Regions from separate parts of the Promicromonospora sp. NPDC059942 genome, predicted to be linked through region 4. Evidence: predicted binding sites of a transcription regulator. Region 4 holds the regulator's gene; each other region holds the start of a gene.
The links. The regulator LexA, encoded in region 4, represses DNA repair genes until DNA is damaged. The targets are predictions, from matches to a motif close to TCGAACANNTGTTCGA.
Positions count from the first base shown of each region.

Region 1: a site for LexA is predicted at 3,563-3,578, ahead of ACFV9Q_RS24010 (DUF222 domain-containing protein). Genes of this name have one in related genera too.
Region 2: a site for LexA is predicted at 4,891-4,906, ahead of ACFV9Q_RS00340 (DUF222 domain-containing protein). Genes of this name have one in related genera too.
Region 3: a site for LexA is predicted at 4,730-4,745, ahead of ACFV9Q_RS28390 (DUF222 domain-containing protein). Genes of this name have one in related genera too.

Region 1 covers NZ_JBHWLR010000019.1:4,629-11,716, forward strand. Annotated here, with positions in the region: gene ACFV9Q_RS24000 (hypothetical protein) at 1-305, opposite strand, end outside; gene ACFV9Q_RS24005 (DEAD/DEAH box helicase) at 511-3,342, opposite strand; gene ACFV9Q_RS24010 (DUF222 domain-containing protein) at 3,659-5,314, shown strand; gene ACFV9Q_RS24015 (DMT family transporter) at 5,392-6,489, opposite strand; gene ACFV9Q_RS24020 (CGNR zinc finger domain-containing protein) at 6,529-7,088, shown strand, end outside; gene ACFV9Q_RS24025 (AAA family ATPase) at 7,059-7,088, opposite strand, start outside.
Region 2 covers NZ_JBHWLR010000001.1:77,249-84,336, reverse strand. Annotated here, with positions in the region: gene ACFV9Q_RS00355 (family 43 glycosylhydrolase) at 1-1,207, opposite strand, end outside; gene ACFV9Q_RS00350 (winged helix-turn-helix transcriptional regulator) at 1,383-1,793, opposite strand; gene ACFV9Q_RS00345 (SDR family NAD(P)-dependent oxidoreductase) at 1,902-2,723, shown strand; gene ACFV9Q_RS00340 (DUF222 domain-containing protein) at 3,091-4,842, opposite strand; gene ACFV9Q_RS00335 (DUF2200 domain-containing protein) at 5,001-5,369, opposite strand; gene ACFV9Q_RS00330 (BMP family ABC transporter substrate-binding protein) at 5,409-6,086, opposite strand; gene ACFV9Q_RS00325 (WxL protein peptidoglycan domain-containing protein) at 6,083-7,088, opposite strand, start outside.
Region 3 covers NZ_JBHWLR010000036.1:2,064-9,151, forward strand. Annotated here, with positions in the region: gene ACFV9Q_RS28380 (alcohol dehydrogenase catalytic domain-containing protein) at 1-1,002, shown strand, start outside; gene ACFV9Q_RS28385 (MFS transporter) at 999-2,540, shown strand; gene ACFV9Q_RS28390 (DUF222 domain-containing protein) at 2,897-4,681, opposite strand; gene ACFV9Q_RS28395 (iron chaperone) at 4,876-5,232, shown strand; gene ACFV9Q_RS28400 (YrdB family protein) at 5,424-5,801, opposite strand; gene ACFV9Q_RS28405 (sigma-70 family RNA polymerase sigma factor) at 5,973-7,088, shown strand, end outside.
Region 4 covers NZ_JBHWLR010000009.1:62,930-70,017, reverse strand. Annotated here, with positions in the region: gene ACFV9Q_RS16025 (ATP-dependent DNA helicase) at 1-1,965, shown strand, start outside; gene ACFV9Q_RS16020 (L-lactate dehydrogenase) at 1,975-2,964, shown strand; gene lexA (transcriptional repressor LexA) at 3,061-3,876, opposite strand; gene ACFV9Q_RS16010 (LysM peptidoglycan-binding domain-containing protein) at 4,068-4,562, shown strand; gene nrdR (transcriptional regulator NrdR) at 4,725-5,207, shown strand; gene ACFV9Q_RS16000 (DUF5302 domain-containing protein) at 5,334-5,561, shown strand; gene ACFV9Q_RS15995 (MerR family transcriptional regulator) at 5,684-6,469, opposite strand; gene ACFV9Q_RS15990 (serine hydrolase domain-containing protein) at 6,474-7,088, opposite strand, start outside.

The DNA of each region.
Region 1 (7,088 bases), on a different contig from region 4:
TCGCTGTTGGAGGCGCCCGCCCAGCGGCCGGCCTCGCCGGAGATGTAGGAGTCCCCGAGGGTCACGACCCACGGGGTGCCGACGCCGGGGCCGTCGGCTGACAGGGGAGCGGCGGGCAGGGAAGCCGCTGGCAGTGCAGCGGCCGGCAGGGGAGCGGCGGTCGCGGGCGCGGCCGCCCCGACCGCCGTGGCGGCGGCGAGGCAGGTCGAGACGAGCAGGGCGAGCGTTCGCCGGGCGCGCGGGTGTCGGTGTCGGTGGCTGGAGCGGTGGCTGGAGCGGTCGGGAGAGGGCAGGTGCGTCGTCATTGGCACTCCTGTGTCCAGGCAGTGCCGGTGCGGCACTGCTGACCGGATCTTCAATAGCGGAGTTTATGCGACGGTCGCACTGGGGTAAACAGTCGGCAAATCACCCGGGAAATCTTCCCGCGACAGCGCGCCGCCCGCCGCCCGGGGTTGCGGGGCGACGGGCGGGTCTGCCGGGCGACGGGCGGGGCGGCGTTCGGGCGGTGGCCTAGACCTGCCCGACGGCGACCACCGTCAGCACGACCTCGCCGGCCTCGTCGCTCGCCGCCAGGTCGATCAGCGCGGTGATGGCCCAGTCGCGGTTGCGGTCGGCGTCGTCGAGCACCTGCCGCACCCACCAGGTGCCGGGCTCGACGCGGCCGGTCTCGCCGTCCGCCCCTCCGGTGCCGGTGCCGGTGCTGCTGATGCTGCTGGTCGGCAGTTCCGCGCCCGGCTCCAGGATGGTCAGGAGCGCGGCCGAGCGGGCCTCCGGGCCGATGCCGACGGCGTCGTCGCCCTGCTCCTCGAACAGCGGGTCCAGGGCATCGCCCCACGCGTCGGCGTCCCAGCCCTGGTCCAGCGCGGCCAGCGCGGAGTACGCCTCGCGCGCGACGAGCTCGACGCGGCGGAACATCGCGTTGCGGACCAGCCGTCGGAACGCGCGCGGGTTGCCGGTGACGGGGCGCACGGGCGCCTCGGCCCCGGCGTCGGCGAGCTCGCCGTCCGTCACGAGGTCGGCATCGTCGTCCACGGGGTTGGCCAAGCGCTCCCACTCGTCGAGCAACGAGGAGTCCACGCCGCGCACGAGCTCGCCGAGCCACTCGATGATCTCCTGCACCTCCTCGGTGCGGTGCTCGTCGGGAACCACCTGGCGCACGGCCCGGAAGGCGTCGGCGAGGTAGCGCAGGACCACGCCCTCGGTGCGCTCCAGCCCGTACACGCTGACGATCTCGGCGAACGTCATGGCCTTCTCGACCATGTCGCGCACCACGGACTTGGGCGACAGCTCGGCGTCCGCGACCCACGGGTTGGTGCGGCGGTAGGTCTGGAAGGCGGGCTCCAGGAGGTCGGCCAGCGGCTTGGGCCACGTGACCTCCTCCAGCAGCTCCATGCGCTCCTCGTACTCCAGCCCCTCGGCCTTCATGGCGGCGACGGCCTCGCCGCGCGCCCGGTTCTGCTGCCCCATGAGCACCTGGCGGGGGTCGTCGAGGGTGGCCTCGATGACGGAGACGACGTCGAGGGCGTGCGTCGGACTCTCGACGTCGAGCAGGTCCATGGCCGCCAGTGCGAACGGGGACAGCGGCTGGTTGAGCGCGAAGTCGCGGGGGAGGTCCACCATGAGACGGGCGGACGGCCGCAGGCCGCCGTCGCCGTCCGGCACCCGGACCTTCTCCACGACGCCCGCGAGCCGCAGCGAGCGGTAGATGCGGAACGCCTGCCGCACGTGCTCGGCCTGCTGCGTCTCGGAGTCGTGGTTGGCGGTCAGGAGGTGGCGCATGGCGTCCACCGGGTCGGTCGCGCCGGTCTGACCGGGTCCGGTGTGGCCGTGGCCGTGGCTGTGGCTGGAGCCGTGGCTGGAACCGCGCGCCAGCACGTTGAGCACCATCGCGTGGTTCACGCGGAACTGGGAGACCAGGGGCTCGGGATCGGCGTCGCGCAGGCGCTCGAAGGTGGCGTCGGTCCAGTTCACGCTACCCGACGGCGCTTTCTTGCGCACGATCTTCTTGAGCTTCTTCGGGTCGTCGCCGGCCTTGGCCAGGATCTTCCGGTTCTCGATGACGTGCTCGGGCGCCATGACGAGCACCTCGCCCACGGTGTCGTACCCGGCGCGGCCCGCGCGGCCCGCGATCTGGTGGAACTCGCGCGCGCTGAGGTGGCGCATGCGCTCGCCGTCGAACTTGACGAGGCTGGTCAGGAGCACGGTGCGGATCGGCACGTTGATGCCGACGCCGAGGGTGTCGGTGCCGCACACGACCTTGAGCAGGCCCTTCTGCGTCAGGCGCTCCACGAGGCGGCGGTACTTGGGCAGCATGCCCGCGTGGTGCACGCCCACGCCGTGCCGCAGGAACTTGCTGAGGATCTTGCCGAACCCGGTGCCGAACCGGAAGGCGCCCATCTCCGCGATGATCGCTTCCTTCTCCGACTTGCTGGAGACGTTCATAGACAGCAGGGACTGCGCCCGGTCGACGGCGTCCTTCTGCGTGAAGTGCACGACGTACACCGGGGCGCGGTGCGTGGTCACCAGCTCCTGGATCACCTCGGTGAGCGGCTCCACCACGTAGGAGAAGGTCAGCGGCACGGGGCGCTCGGCGCCCGCGACCTCGGCGACGGGCCGGCCGGTGCGCTCCTCGAGGTCCTCGCGCAGGCGGGTGGTGTCGCCGAGCGTGGCGCTCATCAGGATGAACTGGGTGTTCGTGAGCTCCAGCAGCGGCACCTGCCAGGCCCAGCCGCGCTGCGGGTCGCCGTAGTAGTGGAACTCGTCCATGACGACCTGCGCGATGGCGTCGTCGTCCGCGGCGGTGTTGGTCTCGTCCGCGGCGTCGCCCCGGCGCAGCGCGAGGTTCGCGAGGATCTCGGCGGTGCAGCAGATGATCGGGGCGTCCGGGTTGACGGCGGAGTCGCCCGTCATCATGCCGACGTTCTTCGAGCCGAAGGCGGCGACCAGGTCGAAGAACTTCTCGCTGACCAGCGCCTTGAGCGGAGCCGTGTAGTACGTGCGGCCGCCGCGCCCGGAGCGGTGGGCTGCCAGGGCGGCGAACTGCGCGCCCATGGCGACCATCGACTTGCCCGAGCCCGTGGGCGTCGCGAGGACCACGTGGGACCCCGTCATGACCTCCAGGAGGGCCTCCTCCTGGTGCGGGTAGAGCGCTCGCCCGCCCGCCGCGGCCCACTCGCCGAAGCTCTCGAACAGGACGTCCGGGTCGGGGTCCTTGCCCGTGGGCGCGGGCAGGTACGGGATCAGGGTCCCTGCGGGCTTCGGGGCGCCCTGCGACGAGGCGGGCCGGTCGGTGGCGGAGGGGGCGGTCGAGGTTGTCGACGTCGTCGAGGAGGGCGCGGTCATGGTGCTGCCCATTCTTGCAGGCGGTTCTTGCGTGCGGGTGAAGTGAGGGGGCGGCGTTCGCCGGTGGGTCGCCGGTGGGTCGCTGGTGGGGTCTGGCGGTGCTCGGTGCGGCTCGGTGCGGCTCGGCGAGAGACCTTCTCGCCGTCGTTTCACCGAGGGAGTGCGACCACAAGGGGCCTTTTTGGAAAGTTGTGCACAGATCTGATTTCCGCCCGTCACTGCGGACGATTGTTCTATACGGTGATCTCGTTCGGCTGATCTTGGCGTCCTCGGTGGCGTGCTTTGGTGAGGGGAGGTGACGGCCATGGTGAGCGGGATGCTGCACAGAGCGGGCGGCGGGGCGGGTTCCTCGCGCGAGGTGGCGGACGTCGTCGCCGACCTGGAGCGGGTAGTGGACGAGCTGGTGGACGTAGGAGGTCCGGAGGCGTTGGACGCGCAGGAGCTGGCTGGTGCTGGTGCTGGTGCTGGTGCTGTCGCGGACCGGCTCACCGTTCTGTCGCCGGTGCTGCGCAGGACGGTGCACCGCCTCGACGTCCTACGGGTGTCCTGGCTGCCCAGGATCGAGGCGCACGGCCTGTGGGCCACGGACGGCTCGCGCACGTTTCCTGCCTGGCTGTCCCGGCGGGAGGGAGTGCGGTTCGGTACCGCCAGCCGGGACGTGAAGGCCGGACGCCGGCTCGCCGCCCACCTGCCGGCGACCCTCGCCGGGGCGCTGGCCGGCCGGGTGGGGCCCGAGCAGCTGCGCGCGATGATCGACAAGGCGCCGACGTCGGAGGTGCGCGCGGAGGCGCTCGCGGAGGAGGTCCTGGTGGACCCGGGCGTGACCGAGCTCGAGGTGGTCGGGAGTGCTGAGCCTGGTGACGGCGACGATGCGGGCGGCGGCGATGCGGGCGGATCGAAGCCGAAGGCCGTGCTGATGACGCGGGAGGAGCTGCTCCTGAGCCATGTCGACCTCAACACGCCGGAGGGATTCCGGCGCATCGTCGACAGGTTCGCCGACCAGTCCGACCCGGATGCCGACGAACGGGGATACCGGATCGCCAAGGAGCGCGAGCACCTCGAGCTGGCCAAGACGCTGGGCGGCTTCCATCTCCGGGGGTTCCTCACCGACGAGCACGGTCACGCGCTGAGCGCGGCGCTCGGATCGGTGATGGGCAGGCCGACCCCGGGAGACGATCGAACGGCTACCCAGCGCCGCGCGCAGGCGCTCGCGGACCTGGCGCGCACCGCGCTCGACAACGGCCGGACCGGTGCGGGTGCCGCGGTCCGCCCGCACATCAGTGTGCTGGTGTCGGTCGACGAGATGGAACGACTGGTCGACCGGTCGGGCGGCGCAACCTCGGGAGTGGGCGCCGGCGTGCGGGCTGGTGTGGGCGCTCGTGCTGGTGCTGGTGCTGGCGCTCGTGCTCGTGCGGGCGCCGCGGACGAGCTCGCTGTCGTACGGGCGGGCGCTGCTTTCGGCTCGGTGCCTCCGACTCTGGTCGGGGACGGGCGCGACAGCGTCGTGCCCAGGAGACTGTTCCGTCGCCTGGCCTGTGACAGTGCCATCACGCGAGTGGTGTTCGGCTCGGACGGCGCGGTGCTCGACGTCGGGCGGGCGCACCGGACGGTTACCGGTCAGATGCGCAGAGCGGTGATCGCCCGGGACCGGCACTGTGTCTTTCCGTCGTGCGACCAGCCGCCGTCACGTTGCGAGGTCCACCACGCCGTCCGGCACTGGGCCGACGGTGGCGACACCTCCGTGGCCAACGGCGCGCTGCTCTGCTACCACCATCACGACCTGGTTGACACGACCGGCGTCACGATGCGCTGGCGCGACGGCATCGGAGGGTGGGCGTTCACGGACCGTCACGGCAGGGCGATTGCCGACCCTGCCGCACCGGATGATCCGGCTCTTCCGGCCGAGCTGGTCGATCGGGCTAGGCCTGCGGTCCGGTCCGACGGCGGCGAGCCACCGGACGGGGCGGCGTGACCGCCGGACTGGGCGTGACCGCCGGGCCGGGCGGCGTCACCGCCGGACTGGGCCGGGCCGGCTGGGCCGGGCCGGCGCTACAGGGGAGTCGTCTGCGCGATCCCGGTCGGCTTGTCGTCCGCGGACCCGCTGTCCACGCGCTTCTCGCCGGCCTGGACCGCGACCACGCCGGCGAGGATCAGCACGCCGCCGACGAGCTGGACCGGCTGTGGCAGCTCGCCGAGCAGCAGCCAGGCGAAGCCGATGGCGGAGACCACCTCGAAGAGTCCGACGAAGGAGGACAGCCGCGGGCCGAGGAGCCGGCCTGCGGCGATGCCGGCGACGTAGGCGAACGCGGCAGTGATCACGCCGAGGCCGACCAGCGGCAGCCACCACGGCACCGCCGTGCCCGCGTACACCGGCGAGGCGGTGCTGTACTCCAGCGGCATGAGCCCGGTCGCGCCGAGCAGGCCCAGCGCCACGGTCGCGGTCGTCAGGCCGCCGGCCGCCAGGGCGAGCGGCGGCAAGCCGGTGTCGACGTTCGCGTTGATGACGAAGTACGTCGAGACGCCGAGCATCGCGACCAGGGCCCACGCGATGCCGACGGGGTCGACGGCTGTGGCGCCCGGGGCGCCCGAGACCAGGTTCAGCACGAGCACGAGGCCGACGGCGGCGAGCAGCGTGCCGCCGATCGTCGCCCGCGTCGGGCGCTGACCGTGCCGGAGCCAGAACCAGAGCACCACGGCGGCCGGCGCCGTGTACTCGATGAGCAGGGCCGGACCGACCGGCATGTGCTGCACGGCCGAGAAGTAGGCGAACTGGCAGCCCGCGACCGACACCGCCCCGTAGACCGCGATGAGCCCGAGGTTGCGGCGCACCGGCTCCCAGTCGCCACGCAGCGACACGATGCCGAGCGGCAGCACCACCAGCGTGGCGATCGCCACGCGGACCAGGACCATCGCGCCGGGGCTCCAGCCCGTGTCGAGGAGCCCGCTGGCGAACACCCCGGACAGGCTGAACGCCACCGCCGAGGCGCCGGCGAACACCAGGCCCAGGGCGAGGTGGCGCGACGGCCCGGTCCGGACGGCACGGGGCCCGCGGGGCCTGCGGGAGCCCCGGAGTCCGTGCGCGGCCGGTGCGTCGAGGCTTGGCCCGCCGGGGACCGGCCCGTTGATGTCAGGTGTCACAGCGCCCATGGGTCCTGACGCTACGGGTGGAGAGAGTAATGTGTCAACGTGGTTTTCACTCATGACACCGAGGAGTCGCTCCAGGCCGCCGTCGTGCTCGTGAACGCGGGCGAGCCACCCGTCACCATCGCGACCGTGGCCGACCTCGACGCGTTCTTCGCCGGACAGGGCTACACCGGGCGGCACGACAGCACGCAGGCCGAGCTGGAGGAGGTGCTGGCACTGCAGCCGCGGCTGCGCGAGCTGCTCACCGCCGACCGCGACGCGGCCGTCGGGCTGGTGAACGACATGCTGGCCGCCGCCGGGGCGGTGCCGCAGCTCGTGCGGCACCCGCCCGCCGACTGGCACATCCACGCCGTGCCGAGCGACGCGCCGCTCGCCACGCGCATCCTGGTCGAGACGGCGATGGCGATGGTCGACGTGATCCGGGACGACGAGCTCTCCCGCCTCGCGGTGTGCGCCGACAGCGACTGCGCGGGGATCGTCCTGGACCTGTCCCGCAACCGGTCGCGGCGCTACTGCTCCACGACGTGCAGCAACCGCAACGCCCAGGCCGCCCACCGGGCCCGGCGCGCGGATCAGGCGTCGGCGGCGTCGCCGACGGTGTA
Region 2 (7,088 bases), on a different contig from region 4:
CGAACCGGTCGGCGACCGCGACGACGGCGTCGTACTGGTACTGCACCCGGCCGGGCGCGGCCGTGTCGTAGGCGTTCCGCGTGGTCCCGTCGGTGTTGGTGGACGTGCGGTCCCACGCGGCGTGCACCAGGAAGTATTTACCCCCGTGCTTGAACACGTACGCACCCTCCAGGTACGGCTCGGGCGTGTACGACGTCTGCTGGAACAGCGGCAGGTTCGTCGTCGGGACGATGTCCTCCATGTCGTCCCGGAACGGGGCGTACAGGTGGTTGTGCAGCACCAGCCACGCGTCGTCGTCCTCGGTGTAGATGCTGCCGTCGATGTGGTGGTACGCCCCGGGCGCGATGAACGACGGCCCGCCGATGAACGGGTCGCCGAACGGCTTGTCGACGTTGCCCTCGGCCAGGCGGTACGGCCCCTCGGGGCCGCCCTCGCTGATCAGCAGGAACGAGCCGACCTTCGTGGAGTGGTCGCCCATGCAGGCCACGATGTACCAGGTGCCGCGGAAGTAGTGCACCTCCGGAGCCCAGACGTTGCCGCGCTTGCCGAACTGGCCGTGGTCGTCCCAGTACTCCTGCCACGGCGCGACGACGGTGCGGCCGGGCCGGTTCTCGCCGACGAACTCGGGCGACCAGACCTTGCCCTTCTCGGCGGCCTGGCCGGAGTCGGGCCGGATCGCCGTCGTGTCGGCCAGCCGCCACGGCCCGCGCAGCGACGGGGCCAGCCACAGGAAGATGCCGTCGTTCCAGGGACCGGCTGCCGGGAGCCCCGGGACCCGCGTGGTCCCCGTGGCGACGTAGACGGGTTTGCCGTCGACGACGAAGCAGTTCACGTAGGTGTCGCGGATCCAGGCCCGGCCGAGCTCCCGGTCCCGCGGGCGCAGCTCCAGCGGCAGCACGAAGGAGTTGTCGTCGCGCGGCCAGAGGTCCGGCCGGGTGTCCGCGAGGCCGTAGGGCTCCGGGTCGGGCCAGTTCGCGGGATGGCGGCCTGCGGGGTGGCCCGACGACGACGCCGCACCGGGTGCCGCCCCTCCGGTCGTCCCGCCGCCCGGCGTACCGTCGGGCGCCCGGCCCGGTGCTGCCACGCCCGCCGCCGAGGCGGTCGCGGCGGGCAGGGCCAGGCCCGCCACCAGGGAGCCGGCTACCCCGGCGGCACCCGCCAGGAGCGACCGTCGGTCGACGGGAAATCCGTTCGCTGGACCTGTCATGGGCACGCCCTCCGTTCCAGGCGCGACGCCGCCGTCGCGCATCCGACGCGACGCTAATCGGCGAAATTCCGCCGCTCAAGACGTGACAGAAAGGTCAGGGAGGGGTCGATGAAGGGTCCGGGAAACGAGGCGCGGCGCCGGGCGCGCCCGAGCGGGCGCCACGCGAACGAGCGGGCTATGCCGCCCGGTCCCGCACGACCCAGTCCGCGAGGGCCGACAGCGGGACCAACAGCTCGCGGCCCCGTTCGGTGAGCTCGTACTCGACCCCGGGCGGAACGGTGGGGAAGACGGTCCGGGCGACCAGCCCGTCGTCCTCGAGAGCCCGGAGGGTGCGGGTCAGCATCCGCTGGCTGATCCCGTCGACGCGCCGGTGTAGCTCGTTGAACCGGTGCGCGCGTTCGGCGAGCAGCATCAGCACGAGCAGCGTCCACTTGTCGCCCAGCATCCGCACCGTGTGCGTGACGGGGCACGCCTCGTAGTCCGCCGTCGGGACCCGCCCCGGCAGCCGGCCGCGGACGGCGGCCGCCACCATGTGGGCGTCCGGGTGAGCGTCGGGGTGGGGCACACCGGTGTTCCCATCTGACATGAAAGTGCCTTCTTCCGAGACGTCCGTGGTGCCGTGAGGATCGATGACGTCACCGTACCCAACGGTCACGTCGGGGCAGCCCGGCGGCAAGACGACGAGGAGACAAGAATGAGCACTTCCCCCACCCTGCTGGTCCTGGGCGCCGGACCCGGCCTCGGCATGTCGGTGGCCCGGCGATTCGGCAAGGAGGGGTACCAGGTCGGTCTGGTCTCCCGCAGCGCCGACCGGCACCCCGGTTACCTGGACGACCTCCGCTCCGCGGGGGTCCGCGCGGTGGCCGTCGCCGCGGACGTGCGCCGGCCCGGTGGCCTGCGGCGTGCGGTCGAGGAGGTCGAGGCCGAGCTCGGGACCGTCGACGTCGTCTACCACGGGCCGGGCGCCGACAATCCTGCGGCCGCCCCGATCGGCATCCTGGAGACGCGCGCCGACGACGTCCGCGCCGCCGCCGCCCAGGTCGTGGACCCCGCCGTCGAGCTCGCCGGGCTGGTGCTGCCGGGCATGCGCGAGCGCGGCAGCGGGGCGATCGTCTACGTGTCGGGGCTCAGCGCCGTCCTCCCGCTGCCGTTCCTCGGGCCCTTCGCGCCGGCCTCGGCCGCCCTGCGCACCTACGCCCTGACCCTCGCCGAGGCTGTCGGACCCGACGGCGTCCACGTGGGCTCGCTCGTGGTGGGCGGGCTCATCGAACGCGGCGACATCCACCGCTTGCTGACCGCGGGCCAGGCAGGCACAGGCATCGGAGGAGCGGATGCGCCGACGGCAACACCCGAACCGGCAACCGGTCTGCCGTCTGACGCTGCTCCCGACGCTGCTCCCGGCTCGGCTCCCATGCCGGTACTCGACCCCGACGACCTCGCCGACGCGGTCTGGCGCATCGCCACAGGAGCCGAACGCGAGGTTATCTTCAACGCGCTCGCCCCGGCCGCGGTCTGACCGGTCGCCCTGGCCCTGCCTCGTCCCGACCTCGCACAGCTCTCGATGGAGCGAGGGGGCAGAGCCAGGGCCTGGCCGGAGCAGACCGGGCAAGGCCCCGATCGGCACGAGTGCCGTCGTGCCGTGCCAACGCCTTCCGGCCGGGCCTGCTCGGAGCTGGTGGACGGGCCCGTGCGGGATCGACGAGTCGCGCGTACGGCAGCGCGGCAGACCGTGTGCCCCGTGGGCCGGCCGAGCACGGACGCGATGTGGATCGGCCGAGCACAGCCGAGACGCGGGTCGGCCAGCACAACCGTCACGTGGGTCGGCCGAACACAGCCGTCACGTGGGTCGGCCAGCACAGCCGAGATGTGAGCGAGCCCATCCGTCATGCTGCCGTGGCTGGTGGCATGACGGACGGGTCGTCGGGGTCGGCAGCCTCGCCGGGTGCGGGTGCTGCGGCGGGTGGGTCGATGGGTTCGGGCAGGCGGATGCGGTGACCACGCGGGTCGGTGAAGACCCACCCCGTCTCCACCAGCACGCCCGAGGTGTTGACGGTCGTGGGCTTGCCCGCCCAGGACATGGCGATCCCGCGGGCGTCGACGAGCTGGTGGTGGAACCAGCACAGCAACGCACTGTTGGCCACCGACGTGCCACCACCCTGGGCCCAGTGCGTCACCGCATGATGCACCTCGCACCGCGACGGCGGCTGATCACAGCCCGGGAACACACAATGCCCATCGCGTGCGATCACCGCCCGCCGCATCTGGCCCGTGACCGTGCGCTGCGCACGCCCCACATCCAGCACCGCACCATCCGCACCGAACACCACCCGGGTGACCGCACTGTCACACGCCAACCGACGCAACAACCCCACCGGCACCCGGCCACCCGACTCCGTGAACACCGCACCACCCGAACCCAACAACCCCGACACACCCGGACCCGACACACCCGGACCTGGCACACCCGGACCTGGCACACCAGCACCAGCACCAGCTGCGACCGAGCCAGCAGCACCAGCACCCGTGCTTGACCCGCCCACGTTCGGCGTGCCCTCCCGGCCCGGGACCGTCTGTCCGCAGGTCAGGCACAGGCCCTCACGGGTGCGGGTGACCTGGGTGAGCAGCTCCGACAAGGACACCGTGACATTCAGGTGCGCAGGGATCGACGCACCCGGCGAGGCCTGGTTCGTGTCCAGCACGAGGTGGGCGATGTCGGCCAGGCCCTGGGCACGGCGCTGACCCGGCGTCCGGTCATCGCCCACCGCCGGGGCGCCGGTCACGGCGTTCAACGCGGTGGTCAGCAGCAGGCCGTGCTCGTCGGTCAAGAACCCCGCCACGTGGAACCCGCCCAGCGTCTTGGACACGTCCAGGAACTCACCCTCAGCGGCCTTGTCGTCCTCCACGTCGTCCGTGTCCGGGTCGGTGATCGTGGCGAACCGGCGCGCGACCACCCGGAACTGGTCCGCGTTGAGCACCCCGGCCTCGCGCAGGACCAGGCCCTCACCCGTGACCAGCGCCCCCTCACTGATCGCTGTCTCCAGCACCTTCGTGATCTGGTCGCGGGTGCGGGAACCGTTCGGGTCATCGGCCGGGTCCGGCAGATCCACCGCGACCGTGTCCACGAACGCCTCCGGCGTCGTGGTCTGCCCCGTGCGGGTCTCGATCAACCACGCCAACGCGTCCTGGCGCGTCTGGCTCGTGGGCGCGACCTCCGTCATCACCCGGGCGTGATCCACCCCCAATGTGCCGGCCACCAGACCCTCCCGTGTCGCGGGCAGCGCCTGCGCGAGACGCCGGGCGGTGGTCACGTCCTTACGGGCCGTGCCCGCCGAGACGCCCTCACGCAGCCGCAACCACGCAGGGAACGTGCGCGACATGCCACCACTGCGCCAGGAACCGTCGTCCTCGATCCGTGGCAGCACCGACCACCGGACCCCGTCCAGACGCCCGGTCACCCTGCGGATCCGGGTGTGCGCCTGCATCAACCGGGCCACCGTCGGCGCGCCCCAACCATCCAACACACCCGGGGTCACCAGGGCGGCCAGCTCACCGACCGCGGTCTCGATCCGGGCCAGCACCCCCTCCAACGAACCCGGTGACACACCACCGGACACCATGCTCTCTACCGAGTCCATCCGTGCCACCCCCTCGCCCGCCCGTCATGTTCACCTGACACCATTGTCTCGAACATTCATACGCATCGCGAGGCACACTTCAAATCTGTGGATAACCCTTCGCGTCCTGGACGAGCGGCTTCGGTCCCTGCTTCAGCCCGATCAGAGAACGCCGCACGTCAGATCGCGGCTGACTCGCTCCCCCGCAGGATCGACGTCATCTTCTTGCCCCGCGCCAGCTCGTCGACCAGCTTGTCCATGTACCGGATCTGCTGCATGAGCGGGTCCTCGATGTCCTCGACGCGGTACCCGCAGATGACGCCCTTGATCAGCGACACGTTCGGGTTCATCGCCGGGGCCTCCGCAAAGAAGGTCTCCAGGTCCGCCCCGCTGTCGATCGTCTGGCGCAGGCCGGCGTCGTCGTAGCCGGTGAGCCAGGTGAGCACCTGGTCCAGCTCGGCAGTGGTGTGGCCCTTGCGCTCCACCTTCTGCACGTAGAGCGGGTAGATGCTGGCGAAGCTCATCGCGAAGATCCGGTGTCGTGCCATCTCCCGACTGTAACCGGGGCGACCGACACCCAGGAGAAGCTAGCCGAGCTCGATGACGATGCCCGTCAGGTCGTGCAGCACGCTCGCCGCCCCGGCGGCGACGGCCTCGCGGGCACGCTCCGCCGTGACGGCGGCCGGGTGGGCGTCGTCGTTCCCCAGCCCGGTTCCGCGGAACTCCGCACCCGGCCAGACGACGGCGGTCACGTTGTGGGTCGGCTCCGGGAGCTGCGCGCCGACCACCAGGAAGTCGGTCTCCAGGTACTGGGCCGTGATCAGGGCGAACACGTCCACGACACCGTCACCGACGCCGACCACGAGGTCCGGCGTGGCGGCCACGGCCTCGTCGATGCGCCGTTCGACCTCGTCGTCGCTCCGCGCCTCCAGCACGGTCAGGTCCGCCCCGTGCTCCGCGGCGTAGTGCTCGACGGCGTCCGTGCGGGTCGCTGTCGCGGCGTCGTCGCCGCGGGTGACGACGACGATCGTGTACCCAGCGGGAAGGGCGACGTCGTCCCACGTGCCCGGCGTGGGACGGACCGTCGCCTCCGGCGCCGGCTCGTGGCTCGACCCGACGAACCGCGCGGCAAACCCGGTCAGGGGCGCGGGGCTGGCGACGTCGTCCGGCGTCGGGCCGGGCGCGATCGCGCCGCACGCGGCGAGGGTGAGCGCGACGGCGGCCGCCGCCAGACTCGCGGCGAGGCGCGCTGACGGCCGCCTCACGGCGCGACCGCCCCGGACGTCGGCGCCTCGGACCTTGGTGCCTCAGACCCTGGCGCCTCAGGCTTCGAAACCTCAGGCTTCGAAACCTCAGGCCTCGGCGACTCGGACTCCTCGGCGGCTGCCGCGACAGGACTCGCGGGCCCCTCGGACTCGCCTGCGGCTGTCGTTTCGGGACTCCTCGGATCCTCGTCCGCGACCGCTGCGTCCTTGGTCGCCACGCCGTCCGCCGCCGCGCCGTCTGCCGCGCCCTCCGCCGCCGCGCGCTCCGCGAGCGCCTGCGCGACGGCGGCCTGCACGCGGGCGTCCTCGCGCTGCCCACGGGTCCGGCGGCGGCGCACGATGACGACGACGGCTCCGGCCAGCAGTACGACGACAAGGAGGGGCAGCCACGGCACGGCCCAGCCGGACGCGTGGGCCTCGACGGGTGCGACGCCGGGGGTCGCGCCCGCGACGTCGGGAAGCTGGGCGACGAGCACGATGTCGGCGCCGAGCCAGAACAGCGGGGCCACGCCGTCGACCGGCACGGACACGGGCCAGGACTCTCCGGGCAGCAGCTCGGGCACGTCGTCGGCGGCGCCCTGCGCGCCGAGCCAGCCGAACGGGCCGGCGACGCCGACGTCCTGGTTCGCGGCCAGCCGGACGTTGCCGTCGTTGCGGACGGTGTAGGTGACGGTCGCGTCGCCAGGCCCGAAGGGATTGAGGGTCTGGTGGTACTCGACGTGCGCGTCGGTGACCGTCAGGTTTGGCGCGAGGTCGCCGGCGACCCGCAGGTACACGCGGATCCCGGACCGGGTCTCGTAGTCCAGCCCCGCCTCCTCCGCCGTGACGGTGCGCGAGGTGAGGATCGCGCCGGCGTAGTCGCCGGGCGTCGCGTCGTCGGGCACCTGGAGCGTGAAGGGGACGTCGGCGCTCTCGCCGGGCGCGAGGCGCACCTGGTCGACGGCGGGGTCGAGCCAGGACCCGACGTTCACGGAGCCGGTTTCGTTCGAGCCGGTTTCGTTC
Region 3 (7,088 bases), on a different contig from region 4:
GGCGAGGCCGGACCGCCGCTCCCGCTGCCCAGTCTGCCGACGGTGCCGGGCCGCGAGATCGCGGGCACCGTGGCCGCCGTCGGCTCCGGCGTCGACTCCTCGTGGATCGGGCGGCACGTGGCGGCGCACCTCGGGCCGGTGCCCGACGGCGGTGGGTACGCCCGGCGCGTCGTCGTCGGCGCGGACAAGCTGCACGCCCTGCCCGACGGCGCGGACGGCGCCCCGCTCGACCCGGCGGACGCGATCACCATGATCGGCACCGGCCGGATGGCCGTCTACACCCTCGACCTCGCCGCGGTGACGGCGGACGACGTCGTCGTCGTGACGGGCGCCGCGGGCGGGCTCGGCACGCTCTTCGCCCAGGAGGCGCTGCGCGCCGGGGCGCGCGTCGTCGCGCTCGCGGGCGGCGCCGCGAAGCTGCAGGTCCTGCGAGACCTGCTGCCCGACACGGACCGGCTCGCCCTGGTCGACTACTCCGCCCCCGGCTGGCCGGACGCCGCCCGCGCGGCGCTCGGCGGCTCCCCCGCGACCCTCGTGCTCGACGGCGTGGGCGGCGAGCTCGGCACGGCCGCCACGGACCTGCTGCGTGGTGCGGGCGGCAGCGCGGGCGGGGAATCGGTCAGCGGTGTAGACAGCGGCGGTGCGGACGGCGGCGGTGCAGACGGCAGCAGTGCAGACGGCAGCAGCGCAGCCAACGGCAGGGCGGGCGACGACGTCGCTCCCGGCCGGCTCGTCGCGTACGGCTGGGCATCCGGGACGGCCAACCGCTACACGTCCTGGGCGGAGGCCGGCCGGATCGAGTCGCCGATCGAGGTGCGCTACGCCGTCGGGCCGCAGGCTCCGCCGATGGGCGACCAACGGCCGTACCAGGAGCGCGCGCTGGCGAACGCGGCGTCGGGCCGCTGGCGGGTGGCGACGCACCGCGTGCCGTTCGCGGAGGCCGCCCGCGCCCACCGCGAGCTCGAGGAGCGCCGCACCACCGGAAAGGTGGTGCTGGTGTGACCGCGGCGGTCTCCACCGAACGGACAGGTTCGGTCCCCGACGCCCCGAGCCCGGGCACCCTGAGCCCCGGGGCGCAGCGCCTCGTCCTGATCGGGATGGTCGCGCTCTGCTCACTCGGGGCGTTCGAGGCGCTAGCCGTGGCGACGGCGATGCCCACCATCGCCGTCGACCTGGACGGGCTGCGGCACTACACGTTCGCCTTCGCGGTGGTCTTCGCGACCAGCGTGGTGGGCATGCTCACGGCGGGACGCTGGTGCGACCGCACCGGTCCGGCGCCGGCGATGTGGACCGGCGTGGCGCTCTTCGTGGTCGGCCTGGTGGTCGCGGGAACCGCCACCGGGATGGGCGCGCTGATCGCCGGACGCGCGGTCCAGGGGGTCGGCAGCGGGCTCTTCGGTGTGGCGCTCTACGTCCTGGTGGCGCGCGTCTTCGCGCCGGAGCGGCGTCCGGCCGTTTTCTCGGCGTTCGCCGCCGCGTGGGTGGTTCCCGCGATCGTGGGGCCGGGGCTTGCCGGTCTCGTCGTGGACCATCTCGGCTGGCGCTGGGTCTTCCTCGGCGCGGCCGCGCTCACCGTCCCGGCCGCGATCCTGATGCGGCCCGGGCTGACGGCGGCACAGGGCGCGGGAGGTGCACCGAGCGACGGACAGGTGCCGGACGACGGGCGGATGCCGGACGACGAGCGGATGCCGGACGACGAACCGGGCGAGGGCGGCGTCGCAGCGCACGACAGCGCGCGGGACCACGGCGGCCTCGACCTCGGCCCGCGGGCCGAAGGAGCCGGCGGCAGCGCCGACCTCGCCCTCGTCGACGGCACGGGCGACGGAAGCGCCCTGACGAACAGCAGCGCCGTCGAGAACGCCTCGCCGGAGCGCTTGCCCGACGTCGGGCACGCCGATCGACCGCTGCGGCACGCGCTCCGCCTGGCGCTGTCCGTGCTGCGTGCGGGACGCGGGCTGCCCGCCGTCGTGTCGGTGCGGGCACTGGTGTCGGGGGCGTTCACGGGCGCCGAGGTGTTGCTGCCGCTGCTCCTGGTGCACGAGCGGCACCTGACCCCTGGCGGCGCCGGGCTGATCCTGACGGTCGGGGCGCTGGGCTGGTCCGCGGCGTCCTGGGTGCGGGGGCGCAACCTGCTGCGCCTGAGCCACGCCGGGTACGTACGGCTCGGCGGCGGCCTGCTCGCCCTCGGGATGGTCGGCGCGGCGATGCTCGTGCTCCCGGACCTGCCGGCCGCGGTCGGGATGGCGTTCTGGGTGCTCTCGGGCAGCGGGATGGGGCTCGTGTACCCGACGCTGTCGGTCCTCACGCTGGAGCTGGCGCCACCGCACGAGCAGGGCTCGGCGTCGTCCGCCCTCCAGGTGGCCGACGCCGTCGCGGCCGCCATCGCTTCGTCCGCGACCGGCGCCCTGCTCTGGGCCCTGTACGACATCGCAGGGCTGCCCGCCTACGCCGTCGTGCTGGGACTCACGGGCCTGCTGGCGACGGCCGCGCTCGCGCTCGCGGGGCGGACCCGCGTCGTGGTGCCGCCCGTTGCGCCTTGAGCACGGGACAGTAGGGCGGAGCGGCGTAGGGCGGAGCGTCGTGGGGCGGAGCGGCGTAGGGCGGAGCGGCGTAGGGCGGACCGGGTCGTAGTGCGGAGCAGGGCAGAGCAGGGCGGAGCGGGTCGTAGGCAGGCCGAGGACTCGGCGGGCGAGGACTACATGGTCGAGACCTTGGCGAGCGACGACCGGCGGTCAAGGCCTTGGTGGGCGACGACTTCGTGGGCGACGTCTTGGGTCGGCGAAGACCTCGGCGGTGTCGAGGTCGGCTGTCGGCGACGCGCCTTGGCCCTTCGGCGCGGGCGATCGGGCCACGGCTGCTGTTGGTGACAGCGGCCGTGGCCGTGCAGGCCCGGGCATCATGCGGCAGTGGCTGGTGATGCGGCGGGTGGGTCGATGGGTTCGGGCAGGCGGATGCGGTGACCACGCGCGTCGGTGAAGACCCACCCCGTCTCCACCAGCACACCCGAGGTGTTGACGGTCGTGGGCTTGCCCGCCCAGGACATGGCGATCCCGCGGGCGTCGACGAGCTGGTGGTGGAACCAGCACAGCAACGCACTGTTGGCCACCGACGTGCCACCACCCTGGGCCCAGTGCGTCACCGCATGATGCACCTCGCACCGCGACGGCGGCTGATCACAGCCCGGGAACACACAATGCCCATCGCGTGCGATCACCGCCCGCCGCATCTGGCCCGTGACCGTGCGCTGCGCACGCCCCACATCCAGCACCGCACCATCCGCACCGAACACCACCCGGGTGACCGCACTGTCACACGCCAACCGGCGCAACAATCCCACCGGCACCCGGCCACCCGACTCCGTGAACACCGCACCACCCGAACCCAACAACCCCGACCCCGACCCCGACCCCGACACACCCGGACCTGGCACACCAGCACCCGCAGCATCAGGACTCGCACTGGTGGGGGCACCACCTGGCGCACCGGGCGATGACGAAGCGCCAGGACCCTCGACCGACCCGCTGACCCCAGCCGCACCACCAGCAGCCCCAGCAGCCCCAGCAGCGATCACCGGACCCGCACCCGTGCTCGGCGTGCCCGCCCGGCCCGGGACGTTCTGTCCGCAGGTCAGGCACAGGCCCTCACGGGTGCGGGTGACCTGGGTGAGCAGCTCCGACAAGGACACCGTGACATTCAGGTGCGGAGGGATCGACGCACCCGGCGAGGCCTGGTTCGTGTCCAGCACGAGGTGGGCGATGTCGGCCAGGCCCTGGGCACGGCGCTGGCCCGGGCTCCGGTCATCGCCCACCGCCGGGGCGCCGGTCACGGCGTTCAACGCGGTGGTCAGCAGCAGGCCGTGCTCGTCGGTCAAGAACCCCGCCACGTGGAACCCGCCCAGCGTCTTGGACACGTCCAGGAACTCACCCTCAGCGGCCTTGTCGTCCTCCACGTCGTCCGTGTCCGGGTCGGTGATCGTGGCGAACCGGCGCGCGACGACCCGGAACTGGTCCGCGTTGAGCACCCCGGCCTCGCGTAGGACCAGACCCTCGCCCGTGACCAGCGCCCCCTCACCGATCGCTGTCTCCAGCGCCTTCGTGATCCGGTCGCGGGTGCGGGAACCGTCCGGGTCATCGGCCGGGTCGGGGAAGTCGACGCTGACGGTCTGTACGAACGCCTCCGGCGTCGTGGTCTGCCCCGTGCGGGTCTCGATCAACCACGCCAACGCGTCCTGGCGCGTCTGGCTCGTGGGCGCGACCTCCGCCATCACCCGGGCATGGTCCACACCCAACGTGCCGGCCACCAGACCCTCCCGTGTCGCGGGCAAGGCCTGCGCGAGACGCCGGGCGGTGGTCACGTCCTTGCGGGCCGTGCCCGCCGAGACGCCCTCACGCAGCCGCAACCACCCAGCGAACGTGCGCGACATGCCACCACTGCGCCAGGACCCGTCGTCCTCGATCCGCGGCAGCACCGTGAACCGCACACCATCCAACCGGCCCGTCACCCGCCGGATCCGGGCATGCGCCTGCATCAACCGCGCCACCGTCGGCGCGCCCCAACCATCCAACACACCCGGCGCGACCAGGCCGGCCAGCTCGCCGACCGCCGTCTCGATCCGGGCCAGCACACCCTCCAACGAACCCGCCGGTGACACACCACCGGACACCATGCTGTTCGAGTCCACCCGTGCCACCCCCTCGCCCGCCCGTCGCGTTCACCTGACACCATTGTCTCGAACATTCATACGCATCGCGAGGCACACTTCAAATCTGTGGATAACTCTTCGCACATCGGACGGGCGACGACGAGGGCCGCGCGTCCGCCGTCCGACACACCCCTGCTCTCGCGGAAACCGCCGGACCTCGCGAGGCTGTGCTCATGGGCGAGTTCACCGAGTACATCGCGGGCCTGGACGGGCCGGCCAAGGACGCCGTCGAGCACGTGCGGGCGCGGGCACTCGAGCTCGTGCCGGACGCCGAGGAGGGCATGAGCTACGGCATGGCCGCCCTCCGCTACCGCGGCAGCCCGCTGGTCTCGGCGCGCGCCACGGCGAAGCACATTGGCCTGTACCCGTTCAGCCCGCCCGCGATCGACGCGCTCGCCCCCGACCTGACCGGCTTCTCGACGTCGAAGGGCACCGTCCGGTTCACCCCGGACCAGCCGCTGCCGGACGACGTCCTGGACCGCCTCGTGCTGTTCCGCCGCGACGAGATAGACGCCATGCGCTCACGCTGAGCGGACACACTGCGCGGACGCGACGAGCGGACGCCGAACCGCCGGTTCGGTGCGCGAGGAGCGCTCATGCCCGACACCCGCTCCGAGCCGCTCGGTCGCCTGCCGCCCGCTGCCGACGGCCGGAGCCGGCAGCCGGCAGCCCTAGCCCCCACGAAGGAGCCAGACCCCGGCCGCCGGCTCAGGCCGCCTCCTCAGGCCGCCGGGCGAGGCCCGGGTCCGCCTTCGATCTCGAAGACGCTCGGGCGCCCGCGGGTCAACCACAGCACCAGCCGGTCGACCGCCCACACGGCCGCGAGCGTCACCCCGGCGGCGGGGACTCCCGCGCGCCAGCACAGGTATCCGACGCCGCCGAAGAGGGCTGCCTCCATGCCGATCTGTGCCCAGGCCGGGATCGCCACGGGTGCCTTCGGCGAGAGGAACGTCGCCCAGAGCGCGATCACGGCGGCCGGCGCGAGGACGACGGCGGCGAGGCGCCATCCGCCGTCGGCGAGGTTCCAGGCGGCGTAGCCCGCGCCCGTGGCGAGCGCGAGCTCGAGCAGGAAACGCACGACGAGTGCAGTTGTTCTCACGCGCGCCAGAGTACGCACCGCGGGAGCAGGGCTCACCTGCCGTCCCCCACACTGTCGGGCCCACGTTCACCGGGCCTCAGGAACCTCCTTCGGACCGGCGAAGATCGCGCGGGAGTGTCACGTATGCCGCCCCTGTCCCGTCAGAGGGGTATGACGCGAGAGCATGTCCGTATGACCGAGCCCAACTCCTCGCCGTCCGCTGCGACAGTCGGTGCGACAACTGGCGCGACGCCGTCCGGCACCGCTCCCGGCGCCCGCACCGCTCCCGGCATCGGCACCTTCCTGGACGACGCCGCGCTCGGCCGGCTGCGTCCGCTCTCGTTCGCGGTCGCCTACCGGATGCTGGGCAGCGTGGCCGAGGCGGAGGACGTGGTGCAGGAGGCGCTGACGCGTGTCTCGCAGGCGCCTGACGTGCGCAACCCGGACGCGTTCGTCACCACGGTGACGACCCGCATCGCCATCGACGTGCTGCGTTCGGCGCGCGTCCGGCGGGAGCAGTACGTGGGCGAGTGGCTCCCGGAGCCGCTGGTCGGTCCCGTCCCGTCGCTGCCGGTCGCGATGGCCACGCCGGCGCCCGACGTCGCGCGCCATGCCGAGCTCTCCGACGACCTCTCCACCGCGTTCCTGGTGCTGCTGGAGACCCTCACCCCGACCGAGCGGGCAGCGTTCCTGCTGCACGACGTGCTCGGCTTTCCGCACAGCGAGGCCGCCGACGTGATCGGCACCAGCGAGGTGGCAGCCCGGCAGCTCGCATCGCGCGCCCGCCGGCGGATCGCGCAGCGGGTAGCACCGCAGCCCGTGACGCGGCAGCCCATGACACAGCAGTCCGTAACACAGCAGTCCGTAGCACGACAGCCCGTCACACAGCAGCCCGCACCACAGCAGCCCCCGACACCCCAGCGCCCGGAGCAGGACGAGCCCGCGCCCCGCACCCCGAACCTCAGGCCGCGCACCGCGAGCGACCGGGCCCGCGCCGAGGAGCTCGTGTCCCGGTTCCTCGCCGCGTGCGAGGAGGGTGCGGTGGACTCGTTCCTGGAGCTGCTGGCCGAGGACGTGGTGCTCACGGGCGACGGCGGCGGGAACGTGCCGCAGGGCATGTCGATCGCCCGGCCGGTCGCGGGCCGCGTGACGGTCGCCCGGATGCTGGCGTCCTTCGTCGGCCGGGGCGCGCCGCTCCACTTCGAGCGGGCGCTCGTGGGCGGCGAGCCGGGTCTGCTCATCGTGGCGGACGACGTCGTGGGCGGCGGCCTGATCGGTACCTGGTCGTTCGAGGTCTCCGACGGTCTG
Region 4 (7,088 bases):
CAGCACCGCATGGCCGTCGCGGTCGGCGAGGCGATCGACAAGGGTGAGCACCTGCTGGTGCAGGCGGGCACGGGTACGGGCAAGTCGCTCGGGTACCTGGTGCCCGCCGTCCGGCACGCCGTGGCCGCGCAGTCCAAGGTCATCGTCTCCACCGCGACGCTCGCCCTGCAGCGGCAGGTCATCACGCGCGACCTGCCGCTCGTGGCGAAGGCCGTCGCGCCGGCGCTGCCGCGTGAGCCACGCGTCGCGCTGCTCAAGGGCTGGCACAACTACCTGTGCGTGCACAAGGTGGGCGGCGGCTACCCGGAGGACGAGACCACCCTCTTCGACCTGCCCGGCGGCGAGGACCATCCCAAGACCGAGGAGGCGGCCGGCGGCGCCGCCCGCAGCCGCCGGCGGGACGACGGCGCGTCGCTCGCCGACCACGTCCGGCGCCTGCACGAGTGGGCGGGCGAGACCGAGACGGGCGACCGGGACGACCTCGTGCCCGGCGTGCCGGAGCGGGCCTGGCGCCAGGTGTCCGTCACGGCGATGGAGTGCCTGGGCGGCAAGTGCCCCATGCTCGCGGAGTGCTTCCCGGACAAGGCCCGGGCCGCCGCCCGCGAGGCGGACGTGGTGGTCACCAACCATGCCATGCTCGGCATCGCGGCCACGGGCAGCCCGGGCGTGCTCCCGGAGCACGACGTCGTGGTGGTCGACGAGGCGCACGAGCTCACCGACCGCGTGACGTCGTCGGCCACCGTGGACCTGTCCATGGCGTCGGTGGAGAGCGCGGCGCGGCTCGCCCGGCGGCACGCGGGCACCAACACCGACACCCTCGACGCGGCGGCGCAGAGCCTCGGCACCCTGCTGGTCACCGCGCCGGCCGAGCGGTTCCCGAGCGGGTTGCCGGACGAGCTGCGCATGGCGGTCGGCGCGGTGCGCGACGCCGCGCGCGAGGTGCTGAGCACGCTGAAGCCCGAGGCCGGTGGCAAGGGCGCCAAGGGCAAGGACGCGGGCCAGCCCGACCCGGGGCTCAAGATGGCGCAGGGCGCCATGCTCCAGCTCTTCGAGACGGCCGAGCGCATGGCGTCGCAGGACACGACCTCGGACGTGCTCTGGTGCTCGCGCCCGGACAACGGCTGGGGCGGGTTCGGCGACAACGTGACACGGCTGCACGCCGCTCCGCTGCACGTGGCCGGCCTGATCCGCACGCACCTGCTGGGCGAGTCGACGGGCGTGTTCACCTCGGCGACCTTGGCGCTGGGCGGAACGTTCGACGCCGTGGCCGGCACGCTCGGCCTCAACGGTGCGGACGCCCCGCCGTGGCACGGCTTCGATGCGGGCAGCCCGTTCGACTACCCCAAGCAGGGCATCCTCTACATCGCGCGCCACCTGCCCGCCCCGGGCCGCGAGCCGACCACGGAGGCGCAGCTCGACGAGATCGCGGAGCTCATCACGGCCGCCGGCGGCCGCACGCTCGGGCTGTTCTCGTCCCGGCGCGCTGCGAACGCCGCGGCGGAGGCGATGCGGGAGCGCCTGGACTTCCCGATCCTGGCGCAGGGCGACGACCAGCTCCCGACCCTCGTGCGCGAGTTCGCCGAGGACCCGGCCACGTGCCTGTTCGGCACGCTGTCCCTGTGGCAGGGCGTCGACGTGCCGGGGCCGTCCAACCAGCTCGTGCTCATCGACCGCATCCCGTTCCCGCGCCCGGACGACCCGGTCAAGGCGGCGCGCGCCCGCGCAGTCGAGCAGGCGGGCGGCAACGGGTTCATGGCGGTCTCGGCGCAGCACGCGGCGCTGCTGCTCGCGCAGGGCGCGGGGCGCCTGGTGCGCAGCATGGACGACCGGGGCGTCGTGGCGGTCCTCGACCCGCGGCTCGCGACGGCGCGGTACGCGTCGTTCCTGACCCGGTCGATGCCCGGGTTCTGGCCCACCACCGACCCGAAGCTGGTCCGCGCCGCGCTCGCCAGGCTCGACACATAGCCTGAGGGCATGGCAGCCCCCTCGGACGTCCCCGCGGCCCAGCCCGCCGGATCCCGCACCACCAAGATCGCCGTGGTGGGTGCGGGGGCGGTGGGATCGACGCTCGCCTTCGCGGCGCTGACCCGCGGCTCGGCCCGCACCATCGCCCTGCTCGACATCGACCGGCAGAAGGTCGACGCCGAGGTGCTGGACCTGCAGCACGGGCTGATGTTCACGTCCCAGGCGCACGTGATCGGTTCTGACGACCCGGCGGTGTGCGAGGGGGCCGACGTCGTGGTGGTCACGGCGGGCGCCAAGCAGAAGCCCGGCCAGAGCCGCGTCGACCTGGCGGAGGCGACGATCGGGCTGATGCGCACCATCCTGCCGGGCCTGGTCGAGGTAGCCCCCGACGCGACCTACCTGATGGTGACCAACCCCGTGGACGTGGTGACCTACGCGGCCCTGAAGATCTCGGGGCTGCCGCGCGAGCGGCTCTTCGGCAGCGGCACCGTGCTCGACTCGTCGCGGCTGCGCGTCGTGCTCGCCGAGCGGTGCGGGGTGGCCGTCGGGAACGTGCACGCCTACATCGCCGGGGAGCACGGCGACTCGGAGATCGCGCTGTGGAGCTCCGCCTCGATCGGCGGCGTGCCGCTGCTCGACTGGGTGCCGGTCGGCGGCGCCGCGCCCCTGGACGCCGCGGTGCGTGCGGAGGTGCACCACGAGGTGGTCGACTCGGCCTACCGGATCATCGCGGGCAAGGGCGCCACCAACTACGCCGTGGGCCTGGCCGCGACCCGCATCATCGAGGCGGTGCTGAAGGACGAGCGCCGGATCATGCCGGTGTCCTCGCTGCTGGACGACTACCACGGCATCAGCGACGTCTGCCTGTCGGTGCCGTCCCTGGTGGACCGGCGGGGCGTCACGAGCACGGTGGAGGTGCCGATGTCGGACGACGAGCTGGCCGGGCTGCGCGCGTCGGCCGACAGCGTGCGCGCGGTACAGCGGCGCTTCGGGTTCTAGGGCCGCCCCGGGATCGACGTCGACCTGGCTCGTCCGGGCACGAGAAAGGCCCGGCCACCGGAAACCGGCGGCCGGGCCTTGTCCGTTTCTCTGCGGTCAGAGGCTGCGCAGCACCGCGACGACGCGGCCCAGGATCTGCGCCTCGTCACCCGGGATGGGCTCGTAGGCCGGGTTCTGCGGCAGCAGCAGCACGTGCCCGTCGGTCTGCTTGAACGTCTTGACCGTGGCCTCGCCGTCGATCATGGCGGCGACGATCTCGCCCTGCTCGGCGACATTCTGGCGGCGCACCACGACCCAGTCCCCGTCGCAGATCGCGGCGTCGACCATCGAGTCGCCCGCGACCTTGAGGAGGAACAGCTCGCCGTCACCGACGAGCTGGCGGGGGAGCGGGAAGACGTCCTCGACGACCTGCTCGGCGAGGATCGGCCCACCGGCCGCGATGCGGCCGACCAGCGGCACGTACGACGGCGGCGGCGTGCTCGCGTCGTCCGGCACCGAACCGCCCCAGTGGACCTGGCCGCTACGCCGCGGCTCGGGCCAGTGGATCTCGCCGCGTGTCGGCTTCTCGACCTGCTCGGCCAGGGGCTCGACGAGCTCCATCGCGCGCGGCCGGTTGGGGTCGCGGCGCAGGAAGCCCTTCTTCTCCAGCATCTGGAGCTGGTGCTTGACGCTCGACGGGCTGGCCAGCCCGACGGCCTCGCCGATCTCGCGCATCGACGGCGGGTATCCGCGCGTCTCGAACGACTGCCGGATCGTGTCCAGCACAAGGCGCTGCCGCTCGGTGAGGCGGTCTGCCGGCGAGATCGCGTGCACGTCGGCGACCGCCCCGTCGCCCGGCGCGTCCAACGTGGCGACACCCGAGAGTGCCGTGTCGACGGCTCTCGTGTCGCTGGTCCCGTCCCGTCCCGTCATGCCCGTGCCCCTCCCGTTCCGACAAATGTTCTCCTGTGCGCTGCCCACTCTAGATCACAAATGTGCTCGGCTCAAACGAATGTTCGAGCGTGTCTCGACTTCTACGGTGTCCCGTGCTACACAATGGTACGAGCGTTCGACGAACGTGTGTATGACGGACAACCGTTCGAGTCATCTTTCGAGGAGGGGCCATGGGGGACGTGATCCCGCTGCGGCAGTACACCCCGGCGTACGGGCAGGCGTATGCGACGGTGCCCGGATCGAGCGCGGTCCGGGCGTACCGGCCGGACCCGGGATACACGCAGAGCCGGGCGTCCGCGCCGCCCCGGCCCCGCCCGGCTGCCCCCTCGTACGCGCCGCGCGGGCGGCGCACCTTCGCCGACCGGCTCGGGCTCGCCGGGCTGCGGCTCACGCGGCGCGGCCGGGTCGTGCTGGTGCTGCTGGCGATGCTCGTGGTCGCGCCGATGGCGACGTGGGGCGCGACCGCGGTCGCCAGCTCGCCGGGCGAGCCCACGGAGGTCCGGGTGCACGCGGTGCAGCCGGGGGAGACGCTCTGGGGCTTCGCCGAGCAGGTCGCGAAGCCCGGGGAGGACGTGCGGCAGGCGGTCGCGCGGCTGCAGGACCTCAACAAGATGACGTCGGGCACCGTGCGGGTCGGCGAGCTCCTCCTGCTCCCGAAGGAGTGACGGGAAGGCCCCCGAAAAGTGGCCGGACACCCCGACGAAGTGGACGGAGGCCACGATTCGCCGTCAAATGTTGCGGCGATGTTGCATGGGGGTGGTTTGCCCGCTTACGGTCGGGGCGCGACCGGATCTCTCCGGTCCGTGGCCGACCACGCAGGAGTCAGCATGCACTGCCCGTTCTGTCGCCACGCCGACTCGCGCGTGGTGGACTCGCGGACCGCCGACGACGGCCTGTCGATCCGGCGCAGGCGGCAGTGCCCGAACTGCAACCGGCGGTTCACCACCGTCGAGACCGCGAGCCTGTCGATCGTCAAGCGCTCCGGCGCCACCGAGCCGTTCAGCCGCGACAAGGTCGCCGCGGGCGTGCGCAAGGCGTGCCAGGGCCGCCCTGTGAGCGACGACGACCTGGCGATCCTGGCCCAGAGGGTCGAGGAGACCCTGCGGAGCAACGGCAGCGCCGAGATCGACGCGTACGAGGTGGGCCTCGCCATCCTGGGCCCCCTCCGTGAGCTCGACGAAGTGGCCTACCTCCGGTTCGCGAGCGTCTACCAGTCGTTCGACTCGCTCGAGGACTTCGAGAGCGCCATCACGTCGCTGCGCGCCGAGCGCGCCGAGCGTGATGCGGAGCGTGCCGCCGCGCAGGCGTAGCGGTCGGAAGGGCCCGCGCGCCGGCGACGGACGAAAAGCGATTGGCACCCTGGCGTGCGGTGGGGCAGGCTGGGGCCGACGACGGACCCGATCGAGGGACCCCCGAAACAGGAGGAGGTGATCGGTGTGACGGACGAGAAGCCTGGTGCCGAGGAGGCAGTGGCTCAGGACGCTGAGGCGCCCAAGGCCGCGACCGCGCCGAGCGTTGACGCGAAGGCGCGGTTCAAGGAAGCGCTGGACCGGAAGAACGCCGCACGCGGCCGTACCGCCGCAGGCGACGTGAACACGGGCTCTGTGCACGGTTCGGAGACGACCGGCCCCGTGCAGAAGATGTTCCGCCGCAAGTCCGGCTGAGCCTGCTCGACCGAGGCCGCCGACCGGGTATCTGACCTGGTCGGCGGCCTTCGTCGTTTCGCGGGGCGCCCCGACCTTGCCGGCGCTGCCGGCGACGTGGAAGGGGCCGGTTCGCTTCGCGGTCAACGCGGGTCGGACCTCGGGATGCGGACGCCGGCGGCGCGGAGTCTGGACTCGAAGAGCGCGGACAGTCGTGCCATGGCCGGTGTCGGCTTGTCACCGTGGCGGGCGATCATCGCGTACCGGGGCGCGGTGTCGGTCCGTGCCTGCATGCTGGTGACGGTCCTGAGCAGTGCGGGGTCGGCCAGGTAGTGGTCGGCCGCTTCGGCGGCGAGGCGGTCGATGCGGGGGTCGTCCGCCTCCCAGGTCGCGGCTTCGGCGACGCGCCTGGTCAGGGCGATGAGCCTGGTGTCTTGCAGGGCGTGCTCGAACTGGGCGAGGTAGTCGTCGAAGCCTTCGGGGACCAGGGCTCGCGCGAGCACCCAGCCCTCCCTGGTGGCCGCGACCTCGTCCTCGGAGTATCCGAGGGCGAGCATCCGCTCCAGCAGGGCCACGGCGCGGTCGGGCAGCAGCGCCCGGTCGCCGTCGGCGAGGCGGTGCAGCATGGCGCGCCGCGCGGTCAGCTCCGCGAGGTGTTCGTCGAGCTGTCGTTCGACCTGGACGAGCGCGGAGGCGAACAGCGCGGCGTCGGCGTCGAGCAGGGGTCCGATCTCTGCCAGCGGTACCCCGGCGGCGGCCAGGGTCCGGACCTGCACCAGCCTGAGCAGGTCGTCCGATCCGTACCGCCGGTATCCGGAGCCGTCGCGCCGGGGTTCGGTGACCAGGCCGAGCTTGTGGTAGTGCCGCACCGTCTTGATCGTGATGCCGACGAACGCGGCCGCCTGGCCGATACTGACTCCGTTGTGCATCTGCTCATCCTGCCAAGCCGAATACCTCGTCGAGGAGGCGCTGCTGGGCGCCCTGGAACGCCGCGGCGACGGTGAGGTTCGCGTCGTCCACGCAGTTCAGCGCGGCGGTCAGCGTCTTCGCCCCGTCGGGGGTGGCGTACATGAGCGCCGCATGGCCCACCGCGGCGCCGTTGTGGGAGATCACGGTGGCACCGTCGTCCGTGGTCAGCACGAACACCCCCAGCCCGTAGCCCATGTTCGGGATGCCCGTCGCACGCGGGGTGAACATCTCCTCGCGCAGCTCGTCCGGGAGGAGCTTGCCGCCGGTGAGCGCGGCGATGAAGGTGTGCAGGTCCTCGGTGGTCGAGATCATGTCACCGCCGGCGGAGACCCAGGAGGGGTTCTGGCGGGTGATGTCGACCGTGCGCGGCCCGCCGTCCTCGTCGTACCGGTAGTAGGCGTGGGCGTGCGGCTCGGCGATCTCCGCGTCATCCGGGACCACGGTGTGCGACATGCCGAGCGGGGTCAGGATCAGCCGCTGCATCTCCTCGGTGACGGTACGGCCGGTGACCTTCTCGATGAGCAGGCGAGCCAGGACGTAGTTGGTGTTGGAATAGCTCCAGCCCGCTCCGGGCTCGAA